DNA from 4 places in the Methylobacterium sp. Leaf111 genome. Region 4 is predicted to be linked to each of the others. Evidence: predicted binding sites of a transcription regulator. Region 4 holds the regulator's gene; each other region holds the start of a gene.

Region 1 (4,224 bases), on a different contig from region 4:
CCTGCTGGTCAGCGCCTATGCGCTCGGCGTCCTGATCGGCGCCCCGCTAATGACCCTCGCCTTCGCGCGGGTGCCGCGCCGGGCGCTTCTCGAGGGTCTGATGGGCATCTTCACGGTGGGCAGCGTGATTTCGGCCCTCGCCGACGGTTACGCGATGCTGCTCGCGGCACGGATCGTCACGGCCTTCAACCACGGCGCCTTCTTCGGGATCGGATCGGTGGTGGCCGCCAGCCTCGTACGGCCCGAGCGGCGTGCGGCCGCTGTGGCCGCGATGTTCTCCGGCCTGACCATCGCGACGATCGGCGGCGTGCCCCTCGCCGCCTGGGTGGGGGAGGCGCTGGGCTGGCGCGCGGCCTTCTGGGGCATCGCCGGCATCGGCGCCGTCGCGATGCTGTCGCTGCGGCTGGCCCTGCCGCCCCTGCCCGTGGACGGCGCCCCCGACATCCGCGCGGAGCTGCGCGTCGTGGCGCGGCCGGCCGTCCTCGGCGCCCTCGCGCTCATGGTCCTCGGGTCGAGCGCCATGTTCACGGTCTTCACCTACATCGTCCCGATCCTGCGCATCGAGACGGGGGCGGACGCCTCCTTCGTCACGGCCATGCTGGTGGTCTACGGCGTCGGCCTGACCCTCGGGAACTGGGCCGGCGGACGCCTGGCCGACCGCACGGTGGACGGAACGATCATCGCCTCCCTGGTGGCCCTGGTCCTGCTGCTCGGGGTGTTCGCCGTCGGGATGGACTCGCGCTGGGTCGCCGCCCCGCTCATCCTACTCTGGGGCGTCGCGAGCTTCGCCCTGGTGCCGCCCCTACAGATGCGGGTGATGGCGGAGGCCGGCGAGGCGCCCAACCTCGCCTCGGCCCTGAACATCGGTGCGTTCAACCTCGGCAACGCCATCGGTGCGGCCCTCGGCGGCCTCGTGATCGACCTCGGCGGAGGCTATCCGGCGGTCTCGGTGGCGGGGTCAGCGATGGCGGCGGTCGGCCTCGCTTTCCTCCTCGTTCTGCGGCGCAGCCGGCGCGTCGCCGGCGTGGCGGCGTGTCCCTGACGCCGGGGAACCGGGCGCGCCTCTACAATCCGAGGCCGAGCTGGCGCGGCTCGGGCGCGGGGCCGTGTTCCAGGGCGGAGAGGGAGACGCCGAGGAGGCGGACGCTGCGCCGCAGGGGGAACAGGTCGCGCAGGAGGACCAGAACGGTTTCCTCCAGGACGGCGCGGTCCGGGACGAAGCCGGGCAGCGAGCGGGCCCGGGTGATCTGCTCGAAATCCGCGAACTTCACCTTGAGCGTCACCGTGCGGGCCCGGACCTCCCTGGCGGTGGCGGCGCCCCAGACCTTGTCGAGGATCGGCGCCAGGCGCCCCGCGAGCACCCCGTAATCGGCAGAGTCCTCCGAGAAGGTGTTCTCGGCGCCGATGGATTTCCGGATCCGGTTCGCCCGGACCGGACGGACGTCGATGCCCCGCGACACCCCATAATAGTAGGGCGCCGAGGCGCCGAACCGCTTCGTCAGGGTCTCCAGGCTGAGGGCGCGCAGGTCGCGTCCGGTCAGGATGCCGAGCGCCTTCATCCGCGCTTCGGTGACGGGGCCGATCCCGTGGAAGCGCCCGATCGGCAGGTCCTCGACGAAGGCCGGCCCCATGGCGGGGGTGATCACGAACAGGGCGTCGGGCTTGCGGAAGTCGGACGCCACCTTGGCCAGGAACTTGTTGTAGGAGACGCCCGCCGAGGCCACGAGGCCGGTCTGCGCGCGGATCGAGTCCCGGATCGCGCGGGCCACCGCGGTGGCGGTCGGCAGACGCTGCCGGTTCTCCGTCACGTCGAGATAGGCCTCGTCGAGGGCGACGGGCTCGACCAGGTCGGTATGCTCGGCGAAGACCGCCCGGATTTGATCCGAGATCCCCCGGTAGACCTCGAAGCGCGGCTTGACGAAGACCAGGTCGGGGCAGAGCCGGCGCGCCGTGACGGAGGGCATGGCCGAGCGAACGCCGAAGGCACGCGCCTCGTAGCTCGCCGCCGCCACCACGCCGCGCTCGCGCGATCCGCCCACCGCGACCGGGCGGCCCCGCAACGCCGGGTCGTCGCGCTGCTCCACCGAGGCGTAGAAGGCGTCCATGTCGATATGGATGATCTTGCGGATCGCGCCCGCGTCGTCCGGGTCCATCGCGGACGTTCCTCCGATCGTTCTGTCGCTGATGTTCGTGGTCTGTTCGCAGAATCCCGGTCCGGGCACGGGAATCAAGCCCTGACGGGTCTCGATCCACCGCGGAACCGACGCAGCCTCGCCGCGGCTCACCGCGCGGGGGCTCGCCGTGGACCGGGGCGTGCCGCATAAGGGCGCCCAGGACAGCCGAAGCCCGCGCTTGGCGATTCGCCCGAGGACAGGTTCTTGAACATCACCCAGATCACCCACCACGACCTCGACGGCTACGGCGCCTCCACGGTGGTCGGCCAGTTCGCCGAGGTCGCCCGCATCGTGCACGTGCCGCGCTATTCCGATGTCGGGCCGGTGGTCGAGACCGAGCTGAAGCGCCTCGGCAAGGCGTCCGCCCCGGAAATGATCGTGATGACCGACCTCGGCCTCGAGACGGTGGCCGTGACCTTCATCCGCAACTTCGCCGCCCTGAACCGCCGCCGCGATCCGACCGCGCGCCACCGCCTCGTCGTCCTCGATCACCACGCCTCCTCGGTCGACCAGCTGCGCGAGCAGGGCCTCGCACCGCAGGCCGATCCCGCGGTGCCGAGTCTGCAGCGCTTCGACCTGGAAGATCCGAACATCGTCGTGCTCATCGACGAGGCCTGCTGCGCCACCCGCATGGCCTACGAGCACCGGGCCCTCTACGCGACCCGCGAGACCGGCGCGGATCCGATCCTCGGCGCCCTGGTGACGGCGGTCGATGCCGTCGATCTGTGGCGCAAGGACCGGCCGGCCTTCCGCAACGGCCTGAGCCTCGACGAGATGTTCTGGGACAACGTCTCGAACCTCGTGCCCATCGGGCATCCCTGGCACGACCGGTTCGTCGGCGACCTCCTCCTCGGCGCGGCCCGCCTCCTCGGCGAGGGCGCCTCCCCGGCCGTGATCGAGGGCCAGGTGCCGGCCCTGCGCAAGGCGATCCTCGACGGCTACCTCGCAGAGGACGAAGGCGACGACCGCACCCTCACCACCCGCATGCGCATCGCCCGGGTGCTCGCCCGCTCGGACCTGTTCCATCCCCTCTCGGACGGCACGCTGATGTCCTTCGGCCTCGATTCCGGCACCTTCCAGCGGGTCTCGGACCTGATCATGGAGAGCGGCCGGGCCAAGCGCGTGCTCAACGTGCAGCGGGCGGGAACCATGTCCTTCCGCTCCAACAACGAGACCGCCCTGGAAGGCGCGCGGCGCTTTCGCGGCGGCGGCCACAAGGATGCCGCCGGCGGCAAGCTGACCAGCGGCTCGGCCTTCTCCCTGGCGGACGCCATCGCGCAGGTCGAGCCGGTGCTGAACCCGCCGGCGGCCGACCCGGCGCTGAGCCCGTTCGGGGCCTTGAAGAACTGGAAGGGCTGAGACGCGCGGTCCCCCCGACGCAGCCGCCCCCGATGGCCGGCCCGGCACGGGCGCGGCAGTCTCGCCGCCGCGCGCCGCCCGTGCCATCCTCGCCCCGGGCCGAATCCCTGCCCGGCCCCGACGGCACAGCTGCGGCGCCGGGACGGTCGAACCCTGTCCGCGACGTTTCCGGGGACACCATGCCGCCGATCGCTCTCCTCAGCCGCGGGCCGTGTCCGTTCCTGTCGGGCTTCGACCTCGCCGACGCGACGCTGCCCGACCTGCGCCTCCGGGTCGCCCTGTCCCCGGGCGGGCCGCGTCTGCCGGTGCTGCTCCTGCACGGTCATCCGCAGACCCACGCCACATGGCACGCGGTGGCGCCCCGGCTTCGGGAGGCCGGCCATCCGGTGGTCGCCCCCGACCTGCGCGGCTACGGCGACTCGGATCGACCGGACTCGACGGCCGATCACGCCCCCTATGCCAAGCGGGCCATGGCGGCCGATGCCGTCGCGCTGATGCACGCCTGCGGCTACGAGCGCTTCGCGGTCGTCGGGCACGATCGGGGCGGCCGCGTCGCGCATCGCCTGGCCCTCGACCACCCCGCCGCGGTGGACCGCCTCGCCGTCCTCGACATCGCCCCGACGCTGACGATGTACGCCCGCACCGACCGGGCCTTCGCGACCCGGTACTTCTGGTGGTTCTTCCTGATCCA
Region 2 (4,224 bases), on a different contig from region 4:
CGCCGACGGCAAGAACCGCGAGGTCTACGCCACCGGCATCCGCAACTCGGTGGGCATGGACTTCAACCCCGCCGACAAGGCCCTGTGGTTCACCGACAACCAGGTCGACGGCATGGGCGACGACATCCCGCCCGGCGAGCTGAACCGCATCGCCAAGGCCGGCGAGAATTTCGGCTTCCCGTGGTTCGGCGGCGGACAGGTCCGCACCGTCGAGTACAAGGACGAGACGCCGCCGAAGGACGTGGTGTTCCCGCAGGCGGAACTGCCGCCCCATGCGGCGGATCTCGGCATGACCTTCTACAACGGCCGTCAGTTCCCGGATTCCTACAAGGGCGGCATCTTCACCGCCGAGCACGGCTCCTGGAATCGCACCCAGCCCCTCGGGGCGCGGATCATGTTCGTGCCCATCGACAAGGACGGCAAGGCCGGCGCGCCGAAGCCCTTCGCGGAGGGCTGGCTGACGCAGGACGGCGAGTATCTCGGTCGCCCGACCGACGTGGCGGTGCTCCTCGACGGCTCGCTCCTCGTGGCCGACGACACGGCGGGCGCGATCTACCGCATCTCCTACGAGGGCAAGTAGCGTGCGGTCCGTCTCCGGAACCGCGGGGCCCGTCCGGGCGGCTTTGCTGGGCGTCCTCCCGATCCTGCTCCTCGGTCACGGGGCGTGGGCGGGGGACGCGAAGGCCGGCCGCAAGGCGGCGGTGGCCTGCCAGACCTGCCACGGCCTCGACGGGGTCTCGAAGCTCCCCGAGGCTCCGAACCTGTCGGGTCAGGTCGAACCGTACCTCGTAAAGGCGCTCAAGGAATATCGGGACGGCACGCGGCGCAACGAGATCATGAACGTCGTGGCCAAGCCTCTCAGCGACATCGAGATCGCCGATCTGGCCGCCTATTACGCGGCGATCCAGGTCGACGTTCTCCCTCCGGGCTGACCGGCGGATTCAGGAACGAGAAAAGCCGCCGGGCATCGTGCCCGGCGGCCTTTTTTCTGGCTTTGAGAGCCGCGCCATCCCGTTCCGGGAGCGCGGAAGGCCCTCAGGCCTCCCCCTCGTCGAGCTCGTCCTCGGTCGGCTTGGCGTTCTCGAGGATCTTCTCGGCGACGAGCCCGGAATTCTGGCGGATCGAGGTCTCGATCTTGCCGGCGATCTCCGGGTTGTCGCGCAGGAAGCCCTTCGAGTTCTCGCGGCCCTGGCCGAGGCGCTGGCTGGCATAGGAGAACCAGGCGCCGGACTTCTCGACGATACCGGCCTTGACGCCGAGGTCGATGAGCTCGCCGACCTTGGAGACGCCTTCGCCGAACATGATGTCGAACTCGACCTGCTTGAAGGGCGGCGCGACCTTGTTCTTCACGACCTTGACGCGGACCTGGTTGCCGATGGCCTCGTCACGATCCTTCAGGGTCGAGACGCGGCGGATGTCGAGGCGCACGGAGGCGTAGAACTTCAGGGCGTTGCCGCCCGTGGTGGTCTCGGGGCTGCCGTACATCACGCCGATCTTCATGCGGATCTGGTTGATGAAGATGACCATGCACTTCGAGCGCGAGATCGAGCCGGTGAGCTTGCGCAGGGCCTGGCTCATCAGGCGCGCCTGGAGGCCGGGCTGCGAATCGCCCATCTCGCCCTCGATCTCGGCGCGCGGCGTCAGGGCCGCCACCGAATCGACCACCAGCACGTCGATGGCCCCCGAGCGCACCAGGGTGTCGGTGATCTCCAGGGCCTGCTCGCCGGTGTCGGGCTGCGAGATCAGGAGGTCGTCGAGCTGCACGCCGAGCTTGCGGGCGTAGACTGGGTCGAGGGCGTGCTCGGCGTCCACGAAGGCGCAGACGCCGCCCTTCTTCTGGGCCTCCGCGATGGTGTGCAGGGCGAGCGTGGTCTTGCCCGAGGATTCCGGGCCGTAGATCTCGATGACGCGGCCGCGGGGCAGGCCACCCACGCCGAGGGCGATGTCGAGGCCCAGCGAGCCGGTGGAGATCACCTCGACCTCCGCGACCTTGTCGTTCTTGCCCAGGCGCATGATCGAGCCCTTGCCGAAGGCCCGCTCGATCTGCGACAGCGCGGCGTCGATCGCCTTCGCCTTGTCCTTGTCCACCATCGGGGAATCCACAACTTTCAGCGCGGGCTGGGCCATTCGTCGGCATCCTTATGCATGGGGGAGGTGCAAGGCTCAATGCGCCCCGGTTGCCGATTGTGTACCTGTTTTGTTCTCATCGGGCAAGGCCGACGCGGAAGAAATCGCGCGTCCTGGCGCGACGTCGTCCCCCGCATCGGCCCTCAGCGGGCGATGGTCTCCTTCACCGTCTCCACGAGCTGCTTCAGGCTGAAGGGCTTGGGCAGGAAGTTGAAATCCTCGCCGTCGGGGAGGTTCTTGCGGAAGGCGTCCTCGGCGTAGCCCGACACGAAGATGACCTTGAGGTCGGGGGATTGCTTGCGCAGTTCGCGCAGGAGGGTCGGCCCGTCCATCTCGGGCATCACCACGTCGGAGACGACGAGATCGATGGTCTCGGTGGTCTCGGCGATGATCCGCAGGGCATCGAGGCCCGAGGCGGCTTCGAGCACGGTGTAGCCGCGGGCCGACAGGGCGCGGCTGTTCACGGCGCGCACGGGGTCCTCGTCCTCCACCAGCAGGATCACGCCCTGGCCGGTATGGTCCGGCGCCGGCTTGCGGGGCGCGGGCTTCTCGCCGTCTGGGCGTGGCCGGTCCGGCCCGCCCTTGAGCCGGGTGGCCGCGATCGCGGCGGTGCTCTGCCCCGTCGGGGGGGCCAGCGCGAGCTCCGGCTCGGGCGCGGGCTCGGCGGCGGGTTCGTGGCGCGGGAAGTAGATCCGGAAGGCGGTGCCCTCCCCCACCGTGGAGCGCACGTCGATGGTGCCGCCGCTCTGCTTGACGATGCCGAACACCGTCGAGAGGCCGAGGCCCGTGCCCTTGCCGATCTCCTTGGTGGTGAAGAACGGCTCGAAGATCTTTTCCATGACGTCGGGCGGAATACCCTGCCCGGTGTCCAGGACCTCGATCAGCACGTGGTCGCCCACCGGCATGCCGACGCGGTTCTCGCTCGGAACGGCCTCGTCGACGACGTTGGCGGTGCGGATCAGCAGGCGGCCGCCCTCCGGCATCGCGTCGCGCGCGTTCACCGCGAGGTTCACGATCACCTGCTCGAACTGGTTCACGTCGGCCTTGATCGGCCAGATGTCGCGCCCGTGCTTCAGGTCGAGGTCGACCCGCTCGCCGAGCAGACGCTTGAGCAGGAGCGTGAGGTCCGAGAGGGCCTCGCCGACGTTCATCACCTCCGGGCGCAGGGTCTGGCGCCGCGAGAAGGCGAGCAGCTGGCGCACCAGGCTCGCGGCCCGGTTCGCGTTCTGCTTGATCTGCATGATGTCCTGGAAGGCCGGGTCGGTCGGCCGGTGGCTGGCCAGGAGCAGGTCCGAGTAGCCGATGATCGCCTGGAGGACGTTGTTGAAGTCGTGGGCGATGCCGCCGGCGAGCTGGCCCACCGTGTCCATCTTCTGCGCCTGCGCCACCTGCTGCTCGAGCTGGCGCTGGGCGGTGGTGTCGAGGGCATAGAGGATGACCCGCTCGCGGTCGCTCTGCTCGGCCTCGTCCCGGCCGCCGCCGCCCGCCGGCTCGCCGCCCGCCGGGCTCAGCCAGACGCGGGCCGACCGGTTGCCGGGGCCCGAGAGTGCGATCTCGATGGGCTGCACCTCGACGAGACCGGCCGCGGCCTTGCCCAGGGCCGCCTCGAGGCCGGCGCGATCGCGCTCGGCGATGGCATCCCACATGGTGGGCTCGCCCTGGAGGTCGTTGCGCCCATCGGGCAGGGCCTGGCGCGGAAGCCCGCCGAACAGCCGTGCGAAGGAGGCGTTGGCGCGGGCGATGTGGCCGCTCTGGTCGAGGGTCGCGATGGCGATGGGGCTGTTGTTCAGGAAGCGGGCGAGCCGCACCTCGGCGACCCGCTGCGGCTCGTCGCTCTCGGCACCCGCCGAGCGGTTGAGCACGAAGGTGCGCGACGGGCCGGGCCGTCCGTCCTGGCCGAAGGCGACCCGATGGTACAGGCGCGCGGGCAGCGGATGTCCGTTGCGGCGGCGCAGGTCGAGGTCGAACCGGTCGGTCCGGACCTCGCCCGGCAGGCCCTCCGAGGCGGTCAGGACGTCGGCGCCGGGGGCGATCTCGGGCAGGCGCAGGCCGCCGGAGCCGACCGTCGCGAGGTCGTAGCCGAGCCAGGCCGCGAGG
Region 3 (4,224 bases), on a different contig from region 4:
AGCGCCCGAGGTCGTGGACGCGGCGGAGATCGGCCACGAAGGCCGCGTAGGCCTCCGCCTTCGCCTCGTCCGGCAGGCGCAGCAGGTAGGACGGGTGCACGGTGATGAACCCCGCATAGGGTTTTTCGAAATCCGCCGGGCCGCGCGCCCGGGTGATCGGGATCTGTTTGCCCGTCAGCGCCAGCACGGCGGTGGCGCCGAGCGCCACCACGAGCTTCGGCGCGACGAAATCGAGCTCCCGGTCGAGCCACCAGCGATAGTGGCTGACCTCGCCGGCGGTGGGCTTCTGGTGGATGCGGCGCTTGCCCCGCTCCTCGAATTTGAAGTGCTTGACCGCATTGGTGAGGTAGGCTTCGCCTCGCGCGATCCCGGCCTCGGCCATCGCCCGTGAGAGCAGTTGCCCGGCTGGGCCGACGAAGGGGCGCCCCTGGCGGTCCTCCTGGTCGCCCGGCTGCTCACCCACGAAGGCGATGGACGCGCCCAGCGGTCCTTCGCCGAGGACGGCCTGGGTCGCGCCGGGGACCAGCGGCTCCGAGCGCCGGATGAGGGCGTTGAGCGCCTCCAGCGAATCCGGGGCCTGGTCCGCCATGGCCGCGACGGCCCGGGCGGGATTGCGCTTGACCGGCATCTGCGGCGTCCTCTCGATCATGGCGCCGGTCCGCGCCGCCGCCTGCCGGACGAGGCCCGGAATGGCGGCGGTCTCGGGCATGTTGCGCCAGTACTTCTTCGGCATCTCCGCCCGCATCGCGGCGAGGTTCGTCCGGGCGGGGTTAAACGTGCTCTCGTAGTAATCGCGCCAGCCGGCCTCGAATCCGTCTTGTGCCGGTGCGTCCTCGCGTCGCCCTGGCGGTCCGAACGCGAGGACCTCGCCGTCCCAGCGGGCGGAGGCCTCCGGCGTCAGGATGGTCCAGTCCAGTCCGCGGAAGCGATCGACGAAGAACGGGGCCGCGGCCCCCAGGATGTGGTGGTCCGGCTCGAACCAGGCGACGAAGCGCTCCGGCCCATCGCCCTCCACGCGGCGGAAGCGCAGGAAGGCGTGCATCTTGTGCAGGTCGCGGGCGATGGCCTTGCGCATCCGCTCCAGGCGATGGACCAGCGGGTCGCTCGAGATTTCCAGCAAACGCCGCTCGCCGCGCTGGATGCGCCAGATCAGATCGTAGAGCAGGGCGTAGCGCTCAGGGTCGCGGTGCAGCACCACCCGGGCGACCATCTCGCCCACCCCGCGCGGCAGGCTCAAGGGAGCTTCCTCCGAGGGCGCGGGGGGCGGCGCCCCGAACAGCCCGGACGCTTCGCCGATGGACCACAGCACCCGCTCCGGCGGGATGCCCCGGCCGGCGAGGCGACGGGCCGCGGCCCGGAAGCCCTCGAGGTCGGCGCCCGGGGAGAGGTCGACGGCTTCGAGCGCGCCGCGCCCGAACCCTGTCCCCTCCGCGGGGGAGGGAGGAGCCGATCGGTGTGCGCCCGCCATCCTAGAACAGCGACAATTGCTTGGGCGGGTCGGCGAGCCGTGCCCGCAGGTCGAGCCGGTCGGTGAGGCCGCCCGCCGGATGGTAGTCGGCGGCGATGAGGAAGGGCCGCGCCCGCTTCAGGGCCGAGGTCAGGCGGGCGACGTCGTCGAGGCGCAGGCGGGTGTGCCGGCGGGCCCGGATGATCTTGTCCACCGCCCGGGCGCCGAGGCCCGGCACCCGCAGCAGCATCTCGCGGTCGGCGGCGTTCACGTCGACGGGAAAGCGCGCCCGGTGCTTCAGGGCCCAGGCCAGCTTCGGGTCGATGTCGAGGGAGAGCATCCCGTCCTCGGTGGCATCGGCCACGTCGTCGGGGGTGAAGGCGTAGTACCGCAGCAGCCAGTCGCCCTGGTACAGGCGGTGCTCGCGCTGGAGCGGCGGCGCGGTCAGCGGCAGGATGGTGGACCCGTCCGGGATCGGGCTGAAGGCCGAGTAGTAGACCCGCTTGAGGTTGTAGGAGCCGTAGAGCAGGGCGCTCTTGCGGATCAGCGCCTCGTCCGTGGTGGCGTCGGCCCCGACGATGACCTGCGTCGACTGCCCGGCCGGCGAGAACCGGCGCTTCTCGGATTTCGCCTCGGCGATGCGCTCGCCGATCTGCGCGATGGCGTTCTGGATGACGGCGCCGTCCTTCTCGGGGGCCAGGCGCTCCAGGCTCGCCTCGGTGGGCAACTCGACGTTGATCGACAGGCGGTCGGCGTAGAGGCCCGCCTCCTCGATCAGCCAGGGGCTCGCCTCCGGGATCGACTTCAGGTGGATGTAGCCGCGAAAGCCGTGGTCGCGCCGCAGCGATTTCGCCACCCGCGTCAGCAACTCCATGGTGTGATCGGGCGACTTGATGATGCCCGACGAGAGGAACAGGCCCTCGATGTAGTTGCGCTTGTAGAACTCCACCGTGAGGGTCACGACCTCCTCGACGGAGAACTTCGCTCGCTGCACGTTGGAGGAGCGCCGGTTCACGCAGTAGGCGCAGTCGAACAGGCAGTAATTCGTCAGCAGAATCTTCAGGAGCGAGATGCAGCGCCCGTCCGGCGTATAGGCGTGGCAGATGCCGGCGCCGGTGGTCGAGCCGAGCTCGCCCTTGCCGGCCGTGCGCTTGGGCGCCCCGGACGACGAGCACGAGGCGTCGTACTTGGCGGCATCGGCGAGGATGCGCAGCTTCTTCGCGAGCGTTTCGTCCATCGACGAGAAATGCGCCTCGTTCGCGCTTCGTTCAAGTTTTCGCGTGCGGATTCGGGCTTTCTCCGCCGCCGCGATGTCGCAGCCTTATATCGGGGAACCAAAGCCCGGAACCCGGTCCCGAAGCTAAGCCTCGTGGTCGAGGGGCTCGGCGTCGGGATCAGCCTCGATCACCCGTCGGCTGAGGCCGTACGGGAAGCCGGCGCGGGCCATGGCGGCGAGATCCCGGTCGCGATGGGCCTCGCGCGTCCCAGGCCGGCGCCAGGGTCCGAGGCGCCGCCGCTTGGCATAGGCCCGGGCCGCTTCCGCCTCGAGGTCGACGCCCGCCTCCGCCGTCTCGCGCTCGGCCTCCATCGCGCTCGCCACCTGCTCGCGCGACACGCCCTTGGCGGCGAGCTTGGCCGACAGGGCCCGGGCGGAGGCACCGCGCCGGCGCAGGGCCGCGAGGCGCCCGGCGGTGAAGCGGGCGTCGTCGACGAGGCCGGCGCCGACCGCGCGGGCGACCGTGGCCTCGATCGCCTCGGCGAAGGCGCTCGCCTCCTCCCCGCGCAGGCGGCAGCGCTTGTCGACCCGGCGCTTCAGGGTCTGCCGCAGCATCGCCACGGAGGCGCTGTAGCGTTCGAGGTAATGCAGGGCCGCCCGCTCGAGATAGGCGGGGGTGACGGGCGGGGGCGGTTTGACCTCGGCCCGGTCATCCGGTGCGGCTCCGGTGGGGCGGCGGGACGCAACGTTTCGCGGTGTCATCGGTTCTTCACGATCCGGACGGGGTTCGGGGGTCGGTCTCGCAGATATGGTGATCCCGCTGGACAAAGGCTCGTTCCTGCCATGCCGGCATTTCTCGTGAGACGCGAGTGGCTTCTCGTCCTTCTGGCGCTCGGCTTCGCCGTCGTGGCGGGGATGCTGGTCTACCTGTCGCGTCCCACCACCCTGACCGTGGCGGTCGGTCCCCGCGACGGCGCCGAGGCGACCCTGCTTCAGACCTACGCCCAGGCTCTGGCCCGCGGTCGCGAGGATGTCCGCCTCAAGCTGAACTTCTACGATGACGTGCGTGACAGCGCGGAGGCGCTCCAGCGCAACAAGGCCGACCTCGCCGTGGTCCGGCCCGACGTCCTCCTACCCGAGAACGGGCTCACCCTGGCGATCCTGCACGACGAGGCCCTGCTGATCGCCGCGCCGGAAGCGGCGGGCATCGAGAACTTCCCCGACCTCGCGCGCAAGCGCCTCGGCGTGGTCGAGCGGCACGCCGCCGACATGCCGTTCCTGACGAACCTCCTCGCCTTCTACGACTTCTCCGCCCAGCCGGCGGCCGAGCCGGTCCCCGAAACCGGGCTCGGCCCGGCCCGGATCGCCCTCGTGCCGCTCACCCCCCAGGAGGTCACCAGCGCCATCGCGGAGGGCCGCGTCGACGCGGTGGCGGTCATCGCCGCTCCGGCTTCGAAGGCGGCGATCTCGACGGTGCGTGCCGTCGAGGCGGCCTCGGCCGAGAAGAAGATCAATTTCGTCTCCGTGCCGGATGGCGGGGCGATCATCCAGCGGATGCCCG
Region 4 (4,224 bases):
CTGCCGTCGCCATGGTGAGCGTGACGGCCTACTGCGTCTTCTCCGGCTGGGACATCGCAGCCGAGCGCTCGCTGATCATGACCCTCGTGATGCTCGGCGCGATCCTGGTCGACCGCCCGGCGCTCAGCATGCGAAACCTGGCCCTCGCCGCCCTGATCGCCCTGGCCCGCGAGCCGGACGGCCTCCTCGGCCCGAGCTTCCAGATGTCGTTCGCGGCGGTGGCCGGCCTGATCGCCTGCGCGCCGCTGATCGCCGGACGCGGGCGGCAGCGCGACGGTGCCGGCCTGCTCCCCCGGATCTTCGCCCTGGCGTCCGCGGCGGTCCTGGGCACCCTGGCCACGACGCTCGTGGCCCAGATCGCCACCGCGCCCTTCGCCACCTACCACTTCCAGACGGTGCAGCCCTTCGGGCTGGTGGGCAATGCGCTCACCCTGCCGCTGGTCTCCCTGGCGGTGATGCCGTCAGCGGTTCTGGGCATCCTCGCCTATCCGTTCGCGCTGGATCAGCCGGTCTGGTGGGCCATGGGCCTGGCGGTGCGGGGGATGCTGACCATCTCGACCTGGATCGCGGGCTTCGGCAACGCCGTCGTCGTGGTCCCGGCCTTCGGCACGGGGGCCCTCGGCCTCCTGGCCGCTGCCCTGATCGTCCTGACGCTCCCGGCCTCGTCGCTGCGCTGGCTCGGCCTCATTCCGGCAGCGATCGGCATCGCCTGTGCGGCTGCCCCGGATCGCTACGACATCTACGTCGATCGGGAGGGGGCGGGCGCCGCCATCCGCCAGCGCAACGGGCGGCTCGCCACCCTTGGCCGGCCGCCCCCCTTCGTGCTCGCGCAATGGCTCAAGGCCGATGGAGACGACCGACGGGTGCAGGACGTAACGGGGTTCGAGGGCGCGCGCTGCGATCGCCTGGGCTGTACCCTGACCACACCCGACGGCCGCGTGCTCGCCCTGACCACCGACAAGGGTGCCCTCGGAGAGGACTGCGCCAGGGCCGACATCCTGATCACCCGGCAATCCGCGCCCGGGGGCTGCGCCGCATCGATCGTCATCGACCGGGATTTCCTGGAATCGCACGGTGCGACCGCGATTCACCTCACCCGCGATGGGCCGTCCCTCGCCTCCGCGAAGCATCCCGGGGATGTCGTGCCCTGGCGTGCGACGCCTCTGCGCAAGCCGGTGGACCCGCCGGGAACGTCCTTGCCATCTTCGACACCGCCGGCGTCGGTCTTACCGGAAATCCCCGATCGCACCCGCGATCCGTCGGATCCGTCCGGCGATGAACCGGACGGGGACCCCCTTCAGTAGCGGCGCACCAGACTGACGAGACGTCCCTGGATCTGCACCCGATCCGGCCCGAGGACCCGCGTCTCGTAGGCCGGATTCGCCGCTTCCAGGGCGATGGACGATCCACGCCGGCGCAGGCGCTTCAGGGTCGCCTCCTCGTCGTCGATGAGGGCCACGATGATGTCGCCCGTATTGGCGGTGTCCTGCTTGCGGATGACCACCAGGTCGCCGTCGAGGATCCCGGCATCGACCATCGAATCGCCGCGCACCTCCAGGGCGTAATGCTCGCCGCCGGCCAGGAAATCCGGCGACATCGTCACCGAATGGCTCTGTTCCTGGATGGCCGAGATGGGCGTACCGGCCGCGATCCGACCCATCACCGGGATGGTCACGGCCCGACCGCTCTCGTCGGTGGCCTGCGTGGTCGGCAGTCGGGACACCGATGCGCCGGCCGGCAAGCCCTTGCCCTTGCCCTTGCCGCCTTCGACCACGCTCGGCGTGAAGCGGCGAACCTCGGAGGCCGGAGCGGCGCGCGGGGCGCCCGCATTCCCCCCGAGGCTCTCCGGCATCCGGATCACCTCGATGGCCCGCGCCCTGTTGGGCAGCCGGCGCAGGAAGCCGCGCTCCTCCAGGGCCGTGATCAGGCGGTGAATGCCCGACTTCGACTTCAGGTCGAGGGCATCCTTCATCTCGTCGAACGACGGGGGAACGCCGCTCTCGCGCATCCGAAGCTGGATGAACTGGAGCAGGTCCAGCTGCTTACGCGTCAACATGCGGGACACTCTTCGTTAGCGCCACGGATCGCGGCGGGTGGCACTAGAAACAAACCACGAACACGTTAAACGTTCCGTAAGTGTTCTGCAAGGGTTCCCATCTCAAGCCTCTCGGGCCCGATCCGTTCGATCCCCTCGGCAAGGGCGGATCCGGGCGTCGCCCGAGCGCCACGCCGGCCTGCCGCTGCGGCCATCGCTGCGACCGAGTGGTGCCCCGATCCGACGAACGAGTTGGACGGCCGGCGTCTAGACCGGTCGGCAGGGCGCCCGGGCGCAGCGCCCTCGGGTCGATGGCCCGGCGACGATCGGTTCTCTGCCGTCCTCTGCCGGCGTCGCCGACGTCGCCGACGGCGGGTCTTCAGCTAGCGCTGCCCGGTGCGCCCTGCCTTGGGCCGGTCACCCGAACCGTTGCCGCCCGTCTCGGTGGGATTGCGGGGATCCTGCCAGAAGGTATCGAACAGGCGCTGCATCGCGCGGGCGTTCTCCTGCTGCACCTCCAGGCCCGTCTGGAACATCTGCTGCATCACGTCGAAGGGCGCTTCCGTGGCCGACCTGTCCGGCCCGGCGGACTCCGGCCGGGGCGAAGCCGCGAGCCACGTCGACGCCGCACGCGGCCGTGCCTGGGGCGAGGGCGTCGCGGGCTTCGGGGCCTTGGCGCCGGAGTTCAGGAACGCCTGCATCATCTCCGACCAGGCATTGGGCGGGAAGCCGAAGGGGTTCGCCTCGGCGCGCGGGACCGGCGCCGCGGCAGGCGCTTGGTTGATCATGACGTGGACGATCCCCGCCACCACCATGCCGGCCATGATCGGCAGCATCTGCTTCAAGGCCGGCATCGCCACGCCGCTGACGGCAGCGGCCTGCTGCAGAACGGCCTGACTCAGATGGGGCGAGCCGAAGAGTTGCTGGACCAGCATGTCCATCTGCGGCGTCGCGCTCGACGCCTTCGGCGCGGCGGGGCCGACGAGATTGAAGAGGTGGGCGAAGCCGGTCGGATCCTGGGCGACGTTCCGCTGCAGCCCCATCGTGAGGGCCGGAAGCAGGGCTTCCATCGCGCGCAGGCTCTGCTCCGGCGACAAACCGAACTGCCGTCCGAAACCCTGCGCGTTGGGGCCCGCCTGCGCCTGAAGGATGTCGAACAGATTGAACATGGCGGCCTCGCGGACGAACTGCGGCTTTCCCGGTCATCGACCCGGGCGCGCCGCGCGAATTCTGTCGCATCCGGTCGGTACTGACCAGCCCGGGCGCCTCACGACGGCCCGATTCCCCGTCGACGGGGGCCCGTATCAACCCGTTTCTTGCCCCGGACCCGCGATGCGCTTCCCTTCGCCCCTGATCGAGGCGCGCCTGGTGCGTCGCTACAACCGCTTTCTCGCCGACCTGCAGCTTGCCGACGGGTCCGTGATCACGGCCCATTGCCCCAACCCGGGGGCGATGCTGGGACTTGCGGTGCCGGGCGCGCGGGCCCTGTTGTCCGACGTCCGGAGCCCGACGCGCAAGCTCCCCTTTTCCTGGGAACTGGTGGAGGCGGATCTGCCCGGCGGCCGGCAATGGGTCGGCATCAACACGATGCGGCCGAACGCCCTGGTGGCGGAGGCCTTCGCCGCCGGCGGCCTGCCGTGCCTCGCCGGCTACACGGGCCTGCGCCCCGAAGTCCGCTACGCCCGGGCCAGCCGGGTCGACTTCCTCGCCACCGGGGAGGGGATGCCGCCCTGCCATGTCGAGGTGAAGAACTGTCACCTGATGCGCAGCCCCGGCCTCGCGGAATTTCCCGATTGCGTCGCCGCCCGCAGCGCCCGCCACATGACGGACCTCGCGGCCGTCGTCGAGGCCGGGGGCCGTGCCATGGTCATCATCGTGGTGCAGATGTGGGCGGATCGCTTCGATGCCGCGCGGGACCTCGATCCTGCCTTCGACCGGGCGCTTCAGGCCGCTCGGGCGGCCGGCGTCGCCGTCCACGCCCATCGCTGCCGCATCGACCCGGTCGGCATCGCCGTGGCCGACGCCATCCCGGTGCTGTAGGGCGCGCGTCCCAGAAGAACCGCGCGGGCCCGTCAGTCGGCCCGCTCGAAGATCAGGTTGAGGCGGGTGCGAGCGATCCGGCGATAGCCGTGCTGCTCGAGCAAGGCGGGCAGGTCGATCTGCCACTGGTCGGTGCCGTTCTCGACGAT

The links. The regulator LexA, encoded in region 4, represses DNA repair genes until DNA is damaged. The targets are predictions, from matches to a motif close to TGTTCNNNNTGTGTTCNG.
Region 1: a site for LexA is predicted at 2,186-2,203, ahead of dinB (DNA polymerase IV). Genes of this name have one in related genera too.
Region 2: a site for LexA is predicted at 2,188-2,205, ahead of recA (recombinase RecA). Genes of this name have one in related genera too.
Region 3: a site for LexA is predicted at 2,702-2,719, ahead of ASF41_RS04175 (putative DNA modification/repair radical SAM protein). Genes of this name have one in related genera too.

What each region holds. Positions count from the first base shown of each region.
Region 1 covers NZ_LMNE01000045.1:390,289-394,512, forward strand. The annotation lists gene ASF41_RS18595 (MFS transporter) at 1-1,042, shown strand, start outside; gene dinB (DNA polymerase IV) at 1,065-2,153, opposite strand; gene ASF41_RS18605 (hypothetical protein) at 2,379-3,533, shown strand; gene ASF41_RS18610 (alpha/beta fold hydrolase) at 3,713-4,224, shown strand, end outside.
Region 2 covers NZ_LMNE01000017.1:41,126-45,349, reverse strand. The annotation lists gene ASF41_RS11915 (sorbosone dehydrogenase family protein) at 1-580, shown strand, start outside; gene ASF41_RS11910 (c-type cytochrome) at 582-932, shown strand; gene recA (recombinase RecA) at 1,036-2,127, opposite strand; gene cckA (cell cycle histidine kinase CckA) at 2,271-4,224, opposite strand, start outside.
Region 3 covers NZ_LMNE01000001.1:929,949-934,172, reverse strand. The annotation lists gene ASF41_RS04180 (UdgX family uracil-DNA binding protein) at 1-1,468, opposite strand, end outside; gene ASF41_RS04175 (putative DNA modification/repair radical SAM protein) at 1,470-2,684, opposite strand; gene ASF41_RS04170 (regulatory protein RecX) at 2,808-3,425, opposite strand; gene ASF41_RS04165 (TAXI family TRAP transporter solute-binding subunit) at 3,507-4,224, shown strand, end outside.
Region 4 covers NZ_LMNE01000024.1:22,833-27,056, reverse strand. The annotation lists gene ASF41_RS14490 (ComEC/Rec2 family competence protein) at 1-1,304, shown strand, start outside; gene lexA (transcriptional repressor LexA) at 1,298-2,056, opposite strand; gene ASF41_RS14480 (DUF937 domain-containing protein) at 2,419-3,204, opposite strand; gene sfsA (DNA/RNA nuclease SfsA) at 3,368-4,075, shown strand; gene ASF41_RS14470 (FkbM family methyltransferase) at 4,108-4,224, opposite strand, start outside.